4 regions of the Pseudoalteromonas sp. KG3 genome follow, and region 2 is predicted to be linked to each of the others. Evidence: predicted binding sites of a transcription regulator. Region 2 holds the regulator's gene; each other region holds the start of a gene.
The links. Region 2 encodes sigma-54, which starts transcription at its own class of promoters, with help from an activator protein. Its sites were predicted from a motif close to GTTGGCACGNNNNTNGNNT; they were not measured.
Positions count from the first base shown of each region.

Region 1 (3,216 bases), 1.5 Mb from region 2:
CTAGCTTTATTGGTGTACACGAAATGCTCGACCCGCAAGTGGCCGCAGTACAAGAAATGACCGACACTATCGCTGAGCGTATTGCCACATTAGGTGGTGTTCCTGTAGGCACACCTAAGTCGATTGTTGATCGCCGCTCTTGGGAAGATTATTCTATTGGTAAAGGGTTAGTGAAAGATCACCTCGTTGCTCTTGATAAAGTATACAATGGCGTAAATGGCGATCACCGTAAAGCTCTTGAAAAACTATCAGAGCTTGACCCTGTCTCAGAAGATATGATCATCGCGCAACTTGCTGATCTTGAGCAATTCCAGTGGTTTGTACGTGCTCACATTGAATCATCAACTGGTGAATTACAAAGTTAATAAATCGTAACCAGATCAGCAAAAGCCCAAATAACTTAGTTGTTTGGGCTTTTAATTTTTGTAGCCAAAAATAAATAAAGCAGTAAAGCTTTTAGTACCATTTTAAGCGAGTGAGTAATCACAAACAAAACAAAAGCCACATAAGCTAAATACTACAACCACCCCTTGTGTTTAAAAAATAAATAAGGTGCAAAACCAGAGAGCAACATCACCCCAATCGCAAACGGATACCCCCACGCCCACTCAAGTTCAGGCATGTGATTAAAATTCATACCGTAAACACTGGCCACCACAGTTAGCGGTAAAAATACCACGGAGGCAATCGAGAAAGTTTTAATTATTTGGTTTTGCTCAATATTAATAAAACCTTGAGTGGAATCCATGAGGAAATTAACCTTATCAAATAAAAAGGTACAGTGTGACATTAGAGTATCTATATCAAGTACAATCTCTCTTAAAGATTCGCGATCCTCACCTTGTACACCTAACTGACGTATCAAGAATGAAATATTGCGCCGAGTATCCATTAAGCATAAACGCACTTTACCATTGGCATCTTCTAATCGTGCGATACGACTGATGGCTTCCTCTAAATCAGAGCCATCTTCTTCAAGAACATAAGCACTGAGTTTCTCTAACTGATGATGCATATCTTCTAACATGTCCGCATGGTTTTCGACTTTTTGATCAAATAATGTTACCAGTAATTGTTTTGCCGTATCACACATGACCTGACCTTTTCGGGCTCTTAAACGTAATAATCGAAAGTCAGCGAGCTCATCATCACGAATAGTCAGTAAACAATTATCTTTAAGTAAACAAGCCACAGTGACGGTATTAAACCGCCCTTCATTTGGCGACATAAATAATGCATGTACATGCAAGCCTTCATTGTCAATAAAGCATCGCGATGAAGCTTCAATCTCTTGCACATCCCCTGACTCAGGAAAAGTTATATTGAGCGTTTTTGCAAGCGTGTTTCGCTCATCTTCCGTTGGATTGATTGTGTCAATCCAGTGTGCATTTCTGATTGATGCTTCAAGGGAGGTATCGGATGAAGGCTCTAACTCTTTGATCACACCCTGCTCGATAGAAAAAAATCTCAACATGCACTGCTCCTTTAATAACAAGATGAGTTGAGTATATGTAACTGATGATTAATCAACAATGACAATACACTCCTGCATCACAGTTATTATCAAGAGTAAGCAATTAGTTAACACGTAACAGCAGCTTTTGTTTTGCAGATTTTACAAAAAAGTGCATATTTTTCAGGGCATTTCAAAGCAAGCGTTCATCACCCACTTTAAAAAAACACATAAACATTTAAATATCAGCAACTTAAAAAATAATTTTTATCGGCACAGCCATTGCTTTATATAAACTAACGCATGTTCATAGACTTTATTAGACGCTGTGAACATTCCTTATAAAAGCAGGAGGAATAATGAGTAACAATAACGAAGCAAATAAAATCGCCGAATTTACTGCCCCTGGTATGAATGAAGAATCTGCAAAAAATACCATTGCCACACTTGATAACCGCATGGTCGCACTGCTCGATTTACAATTGACTCTAAAACATATTCATTGGAATGTGGTTGGCGCTAATTTTATTGGCGTGCATGAAATGCTCGACCCTCAGGTTGAGGTGATCAGAGCAATGACCGACACCATCGCTGAGCGAATCGCTACGTTGGGCGGAGTTCCCGTTGGTACTCCAAAATCGATAGTTGATCGTCGTTCGTGGCACGATTACTCACTTGGTAAGGGCTTGGTAAAAGATCACTTAGTTGCGCTTGATAAAGTATACAATGGGATTAATGGCGATCACCGAAGTGCGATTGGCAAGCTATCAGAGCTCGATCCGGTGTCTGAGGATATGCTCATTAGCCAACTTGCCGATTTAGAACAGTTTCAATGGTTTGTGCGTGCACACTTAGAATCGTCAACGGGTAAACTCAGCAGTTAATCTCGCGATTTTCTGTGCAGTTTAAGCTGACTGATTTATATTTAAAGTCAAAGATCAGGCTATTTAAAGCCTGATCTTTATTTATGACTGATCAACAACAATACCGCCACTTTTGGTTTATATTAGATCTTAAACTGACCTACCAAAGCGCCTAAGCTCTCCCCTCGACCGGCTAAGTGATGACTAACTGATGAGGTTGTTTTAATGGAACGAGTAAGCTCATTAACTATTTCTTGAATCGCAAAAACGTTACGATTAATTTCCTCAGTTACACTACTTTGCTCTGTGGCAGCTGTGGCTATTTGCGTGCTCATATCGTTAATAGTGGTAACCGAGCTGGTAACCGCTCCTAAACTTTCTGAAATAGCCCGAGATGACTCAACTGAGCGATTACAGCTTTGCTGGCTTGCTAACATTGCCTTTACCGCAGCCGTGACTAGCGTATGTAACTCATTAAGCATTTCATTAATCTCTAACGTACTCTCTTGTGTACGACTGGCTAAACTTCTCACTTCATCTGCAACCACCGCGAAGCCACGACCTTGCTCGCCTGCCCTTGCAGCTTCAATAGCGGCATTAAGGGCCAGTAAGTTAGTTTGCTCAGCAATGCCACCGATCACACTTAATACACTGTTAATTTTTTTAGATTGTTCACTTAATGAGTTAACCTGTTCAGCAGCTTGATTGATCTCACTCATTAAATTTGAAACTTCTTCTAAAGAAACATCTACACATTGTTGAGCATTGGCAACATCTTGCGTGGCTGACTGGGTGGATACCGCTACTTGCGTGGTATTTTGCGCGACCTCCTGAGATGTTGCTGACATTTCGGTGATCGCCGTTGCTACCAGCTCAGTTTCATGATTATGGTTTACTAAC
Region 1 is NZ_CP098523.1:3,542,416-3,545,631, reverse strand. It holds gene dps (DNA starvation/stationary phase protection protein Dps) at 1-365, shown strand, start outside; gene corA (magnesium/cobalt transporter CorA) at 518-1,474, opposite strand; gene dps (DNA starvation/stationary phase protection protein Dps) at 1,813-2,337, shown strand; gene NDQ71_RS16615 (methyl-accepting chemotaxis protein) at 2,460-3,216, opposite strand, start outside.
Region 1: dps (DNA starvation/stationary phase protection protein Dps) is a predicted target of sigma-54. The motif match lies at 1,723-1,741, and genes of this name have one in related genera.

Region 2 (3,216 bases):
CGAGTTGTTAGCACATCAAGTAATACTTTTTCTTGTTTGATAGCTAAATCGAGCGGCAAAGAATCCAATGATAATGGGTGTAAGCGGCGAGTTTCAGAAAAGCGTTTGATCAGCGTTTGATCATCACAATCTAAATAAAATAATGTTGGATTGGCGAAACCTGGCAAGTATTCAAGAATATCGTTAAATTCTTCTTGTTCTTTCGGTAAATTACGCACATCAATGCTAACTGCAATTTTGTCGTAATTATCAGAAACACTACGCACTAATGAAGGTAATAAGTTTACTGGAATATTATCAACACAATAATAGCCAAGATCTTCGACTACGCGCAGTGCAACAGATTTACCTGAGCCAGAGCGGCCACTGATGATGATTAACTCCATGTAAACTCTCCTTCATTTGGCTACGACTGCTCAACAATAACGTGATATAAATCTTGATCTGTTTTTGCACTACGTAATTGTTTGCAAAAATCTTTATCGTTAAGTTTATCAGCAATTGTGGCTAACGTCTTTAAATGAAGTTGGCTATCACCATCTGGTACGATGAGGGCGATAAAGAGATCCACAGGACGGTTATCAATCGCATCAAAATTAATCGGTGTTTCGCTTACTAAAATTATCGCTAGTGGGCTTTCAATACCCGTCATACGGCCATGTGGAATAGCAATACCACGACCAATCCCCGTACTGCCTAGTTTTTCTCTGGCGAGTAATGCATCGAGGATTTCTTGTTGTGATAGCTGAGGAAGTTGTTCATGAGCCAATTGGCTGATAAATTCAATGATCCGTTTTTTGCTATTAAAAAGGACCGCAGCTTTGCTGCAGTCCTGGCAAATAAGTGAGCTTAATTTCATAGTATTAGTGTCGAGCGTGCTTCTCTTTGTGTTTGATTACTTGACGGTCAAGTTTGTCAATTAGTCCGTCAATGGCTGCATACATGTCTTGGTGCTCAGTTGAGGCAAATAATTCAGCGCCACTAACATGTATTGTGGCTTCTGCTTTTTGGCTTAGCTTTTCAACGTCAAGAATAACATGGACATTGTTGATGTGATCAAAATGCCTCTCAAGCTTCGCAAACTTATTGTTTACATAGTCTCTTAATGAATCAGTAATTTCTACGTGACGACCAGTTAAATTTAGTTGCATAAGCATTTTCCTTTTTTGATTTTACGCCTTAAATCAAACTCTTTCTTTGATTTGACGGTGGAATAGCCAGTGACTCGCGGTATTTTGCAATAGTCCGTCTAGCTACTTTGATACCTTGCTCTGCCAATATATCTGCAATTTTACTATCACTCAATGGTTTCGCTGAGTTTTCTGCGCTGATCAGTTTTCTGATCAATGCGCGAATTGCGGTAGACGAACATTCACCGCCGTTCTCAGTGCTTACATGACTTGAGAAAAAATATTTTAGCTCAAAAATACCCCGTGGAGTATGCATGTATTTTTGGGTTGTTACGCGAGAAATTGTCGACTCATGCATTTCAACCATTTCAGCAACGTCATTTAGCACCATCGGGCGCATAGCTTCAGGGCCATGTTCAAAGAATCCTTGCTGCTGTTTAACAATGCAGTTGGTTACTTTGAGTAATGTGTCGTTACGACTTTCTAGGCTTTTTATAAACCATTTAGCTTCTTGCAGATGCGAACGAATAAATTGGCTGTCAGTGCTCGATTTAACGGAGCGTGACATGGCCGCATATTGGCTGTTCACTCTAATTTTTGGCATGCTGTCTGGATTAAGTTCAACCACCCAGCGGCCTTTAATTTTTTTCACTGATACATCAGGAATAACGTACTCTGACTCTTCCCGTACTATGGTATCCGCAGGCTTTGGGTTGAGACTGTGGATCAGTGTCATGACTTCTTTTAAATCTTCTTCTTTAAGCTTAGTCTTTTTCATCAAAGTGCGATAGTCGCGACTAGCTAATAAATCGATATGATCCGTTAAAATCATTTTTGTCTCTGCAATCCAAGGAGTTGCAGGATCAAATTGATTTAATTGAATACATAAACACTCTTGTAAACTACGGGCGGCAATGCCAACAGGATCAAATAATTGAATGCGCTTTAAAACCGCTTGCACTTCGTCCAGTTCGATTTCTTCTTCGCTGTTGCCTTGATTTAAGCTCTCTACAAGGTCTTCACAGCTGAGTGTTAAAATACCAGAGTCATCAATGGCCTCAACAATGGCAATGGCGATTGCTTCATCGGTTGGGCTAAAGGGCGTTAGCTGTAACTGCCACATTAAATATTCATGCAAGGTCTCTGTTGAGGCGCCTTGATAAATAGATTCATCTTCGGGCATTGGCCCCGATGAACTGTTAGGCGCAGCACTCATGTATTCATCCCAAGTGACGTCCATTGCCATTTCGTCACTGAGGGTTTCTTTACTTAATGCTTCGCTGCTTTCTTGTTCGTATTCGCTAGGCTTGTCGTCCGCTGAGGCACTGACAGTTAAGTCATCGTTGTCTTGTTTTTGTTCGTTTTTGCCAGCAGCATCTTCTGAATATTCATGTTCTTCTAGTTCTAACAACGGATTGCTATCTAGCGCTTCTTGAATTTCTTGCTGGAGATCCAATGTACTGAGCTGCAATAAGCGAATAGCTTGTTGCAGTTGCGGTGTCATTGTAAGTTGCTGGCCCATGCGCAGCTGGAGTGATTGCCTCATGTATCTCTAACAATCCTTTTATTGTTGTCATTGTTAAGTTTAGCAGATGCTTTACCGAGTGTGGCTTTATAGCCTAAATTGCTCACCCAGGTAAACATCGCGAACTGTTTGGTCGGCAAGTACATGCTCAGGTGTGCCTGATGCAATTAACTCCCCATGAGAAACTATGTAGGCTTTTTCACAAACATCAAGGGTTTCTCGTACATTGTGGTCGGTAATAAGTACGCCAATACCACGGTTTTTAAGGTGTTCAATAATCTTCTTTATATCTAACACTGAAATAGGATCAACGCCAGCAAAAGGCTCATCTAGCAGGATAAATTTTGGATTTGCGGCTAAAGCGCGCGCAATTTCAACGCGACGGCGTTCACCACCCGATAACGCCATACCTTGGCTGTCACGAATATGTTGAATGCTAAATTCATCAAGTAAGCTGTCGAGGGCTTCTTCTCTGGCTTGTTTTTTTAGGTCTTTGCGAGTTTCTAAAATCGCCATCAAGTTTTGATACACAGTCAACTTGCGAAATATCGATGACTCCTG
Region 2 is NZ_CP098523.1:2,062,082-2,065,297, reverse strand. It holds gene rapZ (RNase adapter RapZ) at 1-386, opposite strand, end outside; gene ptsN (PTS IIA-like nitrogen regulatory protein PtsN) at 407-859, opposite strand; gene hpf (ribosome hibernation promoting factor) at 864-1,151, opposite strand; gene NDQ71_RS09810 (RNA polymerase factor sigma-54) at 1,180-2,676, opposite strand; gene lptB (LPS export ABC transporter ATP-binding protein) at 2,743-3,216, opposite strand, start outside.

Region 3 (3,216 bases), 1.2 Mb from region 2:
CTATAAATCAACCTAGGCTTGCTGCACTGCTTGAGCAAAATCAGCCAAATAACTTGCTCACTGCATTCAAAGATTCAGCAAAAACGCACGTCACTTGGTGGCAAACGTTTTATAAAACGTGTGAAATCAGCCCAATATGAATAAAAAAACGGCAAACAAACCAAAAATGCATAAACGAGCTTGATTCACTCAGGCGCACGCTATATATTAGCGTCCGTTGTTAAGTAATTAACACAACTTAAATTTATGATACGACCGTAGCTCAGTTGGTTAGAGCACTACCTTGACATGGTAGGGGTCGGTGGTTCGAATCCACTCGGTCGTACCAAATTTAAGTAAAAAATTAAATAAAAGTACCATCGAAGGAAAAAGCACTACCTACTCTTGATCACCCGGTCCAAAGGTCAGTGGTTCGAATCCACTCGGTCGTACCAAATTTATTCAAAATCATAAGAATAAATTATATTTAAGAACTCACTATTGTACGACTGTAGCTCAGTTGGTTAGAGCACTACCTTGACATGGTAGGGGTCGGTGGTTCGAATCCACTCAGTCGTACCAATCCTAAATATAAAACCTAAAGAAAAAGCACTACCTACTCTTGATCACCCGGTCCAAAGGTCAGTGGTTCGAATCCACTCAGTCGTACCAATTAATGAATAAAAAAACATTAAGAAGAAAGAGCACTACCCACTCTTGATCACCCGGTCCAAAGGTCGGTGGTTCGAATCCACTCAGTCGTACCAATCCTAAATATAAAAACCTAAAGAAAAAGCACTACCTACTCTTGATCACCCGGTCCAAAGGTCGGTGGTTCGAATCCACTCAGTCGTACCAATTAATGAATAAAAAAACATTAAGAAGAAAGAGCACTACCCACTCTTGATCACCCGGTCCAAAGGTCGGTGGTTCGAATCCACTCAGTCGTACCAATCCTAAATATAAAACCTAAAGAAAAAGCACTACCTACTCTTGATCACCCGGTCCAAAGGTCAGTGGTTCGAATCCACTCAGTCGTACCAATTAATGAATAAAAAAACATTAAGAAGAAAGAGCACTACCCACTCTTGATCACCCGGTCCAAAGGTCGGTGGTTCGAATCCACTCAGTCGTACCAATCCTAAATATAAAACCTAAAGAAAAAGCACTACCTACTCTTGATCACCCGGTCCAAAGGTCAGTGGTTCGAATCCACTCAGTCGTACCAATCCTAAATATAAAAACCTAAAGAAAAAGCACTACCTACTCTTGATCACCCGCTCCAAAGATTAATAGTTCAAATCATCGCTGTAGTTAATTATTAGCAATAGGCTTTTATGTTGCGACAGAATTAACAGCAAGGAAGTTGCACTGTTAATGTGCCTTTACTGCACCATCGTAACACATTCAATAAAGCTCACACCTCTCATAAAAAACAATTATTAATAAAAACAATTGGATAAAAACATGGCAATGATATTGCTTAGTTAGGTATATAAAAATAAAACTGCTTTTGCAGTAATGGCAACGAAGCCCGCACACACTAACCGAACGGTTTACTGTGGCGGGCTTTTTTATTGCCAAAATTTAAACCGTCAGCATGAAGGAAAAAACAAATGCCACAGAAAATTCTCGTTATTGGCAATGGCATGGTGGGGCACCATTTTGTTGAGCAAATGCGTGGTAGCGATCAGCATGCGCAGATCACGGTATTGTGTGGTGAAGCAAATCTTGCCTACGATCGGGTCTATTTATCAAGTGTGTTTAATGGTAAAACCGCTGCTGATCTAGCGTTAACGACACATGAAAACTACCAAAAACTCAATATTACTGTGCATACAAGTCAGTGGGTTGAGCATATTGACGCTACGCAAAAGCAGCTCACCACTGCTAATGGCACAATCTATGACTATGATAAATTAGTGTTAGCAACCGGCTCGTACCCTTTCGTACCACCCATTAAAGGCAATGATCAATCCCACTGCTTAGTCTATCGCACCCTAGAAGACTTAGAACAAATAAAAAAGTGTGCGAATGATAGTAAGGTAGGCGTTGTAATTGGTGGTGGTTTACTGGGCTTAGAAGCTGCGAACGCATTAAAACAACTCGGTTTAAATACCCATGTTGTCGAGTTTGCGCCACAGTTAATGGCGGTTCAACTTGATCAGCAAGGAGGGAAATTACTCAGAAATAAAATCGAAAACTTAGGTGTTAGCGTGCACACAGGTAAAGCAACTAGTGAGATAGTTGCTGGTGAGCAGTGTCGTTACCGCTTAAATTTTGCTGATGGTAGCCACTTAGAGACCGATTTAGTGTTGTTCTCAGCAGGTATTCGCCCATACGATACCCTAGGGAATAAAGCGGGGCTTACTTTAGGTGAGCGCGGTGGAATCGTGATCAATAACGCATGCCAAACGTCTAATAAAGATATTTTTGCGATTGGTGAATGCGCATTATGGGATAAAAAATTATTTGGTTTAGTCGCCCCTGGCTACAATATGGCACGGGTTGCAGCAAGTCAGTTGTCAGGTGGCGACCTTCAATTTAACGGCGCCGATATGAGCACCAAGCTTAAGTTATTAGGTGTTGAAGTAGGATCTATTGGCGATGCGCATGGAGCGACAGCCAATGCGAAGGAACTGATATATCAAGATCCAATTCGTGATTGCTATAAAAAAATCGTCCTCAACGAAAGCGGTGATAAGTTACTGGGCGCAGTGTTGGTTGGTGACACCAGCGACTATGACACACTGCTCCAGTATATGCTCAATGATATGGCGTTGCCCGAGCATCCTGAATGCCTGATTTTACCAGACAGCGCAGGCGGCGCGCCAACACTGTCAAGCAGTGCCCTACCCGATACAGCCACTATCTGCTCATGCCACAACGTCTGTAAAAGTGACATTATCAGCGCTATCGATAATGGCGCAAACGAACTTGGCGCAGTAAAAACCTGCACTAAAGCCAGCACCGGTTGTGGCGGCTGTACCGCATTACTTAAATCAGTGGTCGATGCTGAACTTGCCGAGCGTGGCGTTGAGGTAAATAACCATCTATGTGAACACTTCGCTTATTCTCGCCAAGAACTATTACACCTTGTTAAAGTAGAGAAAATCAAAACATTCGCTGAGCTGCTTAAAAGTCATGGTGAAGGCCATGGTTGTGAGATATGTAAACCGGCTGTGGGTTCAATTTTAGCTTCAACATGGAATGACTATATCCTGAGTGAGCAACATG
Region 3 is NZ_CP098523.1:841,732-844,947, forward strand. It holds gene NDQ71_RS04115 (DUF3080 family protein) at 1-140, shown strand, start outside; tRNA gene NDQ71_RS04120 (tRNA-Val) at 252-328, shown strand; tRNA gene NDQ71_RS04125 (tRNA-Val) at 485-561, shown strand; gene nirB (nitrite reductase large subunit NirB) at 1,596-3,216, shown strand, end outside.
Region 3: nirB (nitrite reductase large subunit NirB) is a predicted target of sigma-54. The motif match lies at 1,446-1,464, and genes of this name have one in related genera.

Region 4 (3,216 bases), 240 kb from region 2:
TACGCTCAAGACCTAAGTAGCTTTGTACAGAACCGATTTTACCGTTACGTTTAGTGCCATCAGCACTGATGATAGTAACTTGTTGGTTAGGTGCTACAGAACCACGCTTGATACGACCTACACCGATCACACCAACATATGAGTTGTAATCAAGTTGCGAAATCTGCATTTGGAAGTCACCTTCAGGATCTGCATCCGGTGGTGATACTTCGTCAACGATCATCTTGAACATAGGTTCCATGTTATCTGATGGCTCGTCTAAATCTAGTGTTGCCCAGCCGTTGATTGCTGATGCATAGATCACTTTAAAGTCTAACTGTTCGTCAGTTGCACCTAGGTTGTCGAATAAATCAAAGATTTGATCCATAACCCAATCAGGGCGTGCACCTGGTTTATCAATTTTATTGATAACAACGATTGGCTTTAAGCCTTGCGCGAATGCTTTTTGCGTAACGAAACGCGTTTGTGGCATTGGACCTTCTTGAGCATCAACAAGTAGTAATACTGAGTCAGCCATCGAAAGTACGCGTTCAACTTCACCGCCAAAGTCGGCGTGTCCTGGGGTATCTACGATATTGATATGGTAGTCATTCCATGAAATGGCTGTGTTTTTAGCCAAAATGGTAATACCACGTTCTTTCTCAATGTCGTTTGAGTCCATCACGCGCTCTTCGTTACCGCCGCGTGTTTCTAATGTACCTGATTGCTCAAGTAGTTTGTCAACCAGTGTTGTTTTACCATGGTCAACGTGCGCGATAATCGCTATATTTCTTAACTTTTCGATGCTCATATTTTTACTCAGAGAAATTAAATTCTCAATGATCCTGCAAGATCTACGCACTCATCTGCGTTTTCACGAGATGTCCCAGCATAGGATTTAAAAGGGCGCATATTATCCCTTATTAATGTCATGGATGAAAGTTTATCCAATATATATTTCACAACTTTCTTCATACTTCTAATAAGTATCTGTTTTATATATGACATTTTCATTAATTTAATTTTTCAATTTGCCACTATTTTGCTCATTCCTAGCTATTATTGTCATAATTTGGCAGTATTTGCTAAGTAAGTTAACAAAATAGCTGTGTTTATTATATATACAAATTGTTTGCAAATAGCGTTCACTTAACGCATGCACCAAAATGATCAAAGCACGCTCCAGATTGGTGCAAAAACACTAACGCATAGCAAGTGCTGGCATTTTTTAACCATTAAAAACAACAAATTATAAATATGGCATGGAAGCCGCTTACTAGAAAGCAAAAGCAATTATGCAGCAAAAATAAAACCCAACAGTTGGAGGACACATGTCACAATCGGTTTTAGATTTTATTAAAGAAAATGACGTTAAGTTCGTTGATTTACGCTTTACTGATACCAAAGGTAAAGAGCAACATGTTTCTATTCCTCATCATCAAGTAGATGAAGACTTCTTTGAAGACGGCAAAATGTTTGACGGTTCTTCAATTGCAGGTTGGAAAGGCATTAACGAATCAGACATGGTATTACTACCGGTTGCTGAATCAGCTAAATTAGACCCTTTCACAGAAGAAGCTACTTTAATCTTACGTTGTGACGTGGTTGAGCCTAGCACATTACAAGGTTATGAGCGCGACCCGCGTTCTGTTGCTAAGCGCGCTGAAGAATACATGCGTTCTACAGGTATTGCTGACACAGTTTTATTTGGTCCTGAGCCAGAGTTCTTTGTATTTGATGATGTTAAATACAAAACTGACATGTCAGGTTCTATGTATAAAATTGACTCTAAGCAAGCTGCTTGGAACTCAGATAAAGAATATGAAGGTGGCAACACCGGTCACCGTCCTGGCGTAAAAGGTGGTTATTTCCCTGTTGCTCCAGTTGATGATTTCCAAGATTGGCGTTCAGCGACGTGTTTAGTGCTTGAAGAGCTAGGTCAAGTGGTTGAAGCACATCACCACGAAGTAGCAACTGCTGGTCAAAACGAAATCGCTACTCGCTTCAATACTATGGTATTAAAAGCGGATGAAATCCAAGAAATGAAATATGTTATCCATAATATGGCTCATTTATATGGAAAAACAGCAACCTTTATGCCTAAGCCAGTTGTTGGTGATAACGGTTCTGGTATGCACTGTCACCAGTCTTTAGCTAAAGACGGTGTTAACTTATTCGCAGGCGACAAGTACGGCGGTCTTTCTGAAGAAGCGCTTTACTACATTGGTGGTATCATCAAGCATGCTAAAGCAATCAATGCGTTTGCTAATGCGTCAACTAACTCGTACAAGCGTTTAGTACCAGGATTTGAAGCACCAGTAATGCTTGCATACTCTGCACGTAACCGTTCTGCGTCTATCCGTATTCCAGTGGTTCCGTCTGCAAAAGGACGTCGTATCGAAGTACGCTTCCCAGATCCAACAGCTAACCCATACCTTGCATTTTCTGCAATGCTTATGGCTGGCCTTGACGGTATCAAAAACAAGATCCACCCTGGCGATGCAATGGATAAAGATTTATACGACTTACCAGCTGAAGAAGCAGCAGAAATTCCAACAGTTGCCTCTTCATTAGGTGAAGCGCTAGCTGCACTTGATGCAGACCGTGAGTTCTTAAATCAAGGTGGCGTATTCACTAATGATTTAATCGATGCTTACATCGCACTTAAATCTAAAGAAGTTGAAAAACTTAACATGACAACTCACCCAGTTGAGTTCGAAATGTACTACAGCTGTTAATCAGCTGTAGTTAAAATTATCTAATTATAGATAATTTATGTGTGTTCTCAAGGCCCGTTCTGCGGGCTTTTTTTATGGCTAATTTTTCCATTCTCCACTAAAGTTTAGTTAGTGCAAAAAATGCAAGGTGGCAAGGTGAAAACAAGGCTTTTATTACTAACAATACTGATTTCAATCAGCTTTTATGGCTATAGCGGTGATAAGAAAATTTATTCTTGGGTAGATAAAAATGGCGTATTGGTATTTTCTGATACACCTAAAGTGGGGGCTACCGAAGTAAAACTCACCAGCCAAACTTTAACTATGCCAACCGTTGATACGCGTATTTTAGATGAGCAGCAGCCTGTTGCCGCGAAAAGCTATAAAGTGGTCATTTCTTCCCCTGCCGATCAAGGTACTGTGCGTGAGAATACCGGTTCAGTGTATGTAACTAGTCGTATTACACCTCGTTTTGAGAATGGCTTTAAAATACAGCTACTGGTTGATGGCACTGCATTTG
Region 4 is NZ_CP098523.1:2,301,386-2,304,601, forward strand. It holds gene typA (translational GTPase TypA) at 1-790, opposite strand, end outside; gene glnA (glutamate--ammonia ligase) at 1,311-2,717, shown strand; gene NDQ71_RS10865 (DUF4124 domain-containing protein) at 2,853-3,216, shown strand, end outside.
Region 4: glnA (glutamate--ammonia ligase) is a predicted target of sigma-54. The motif match lies at 1,236-1,254, and genes of this name have one in related genera.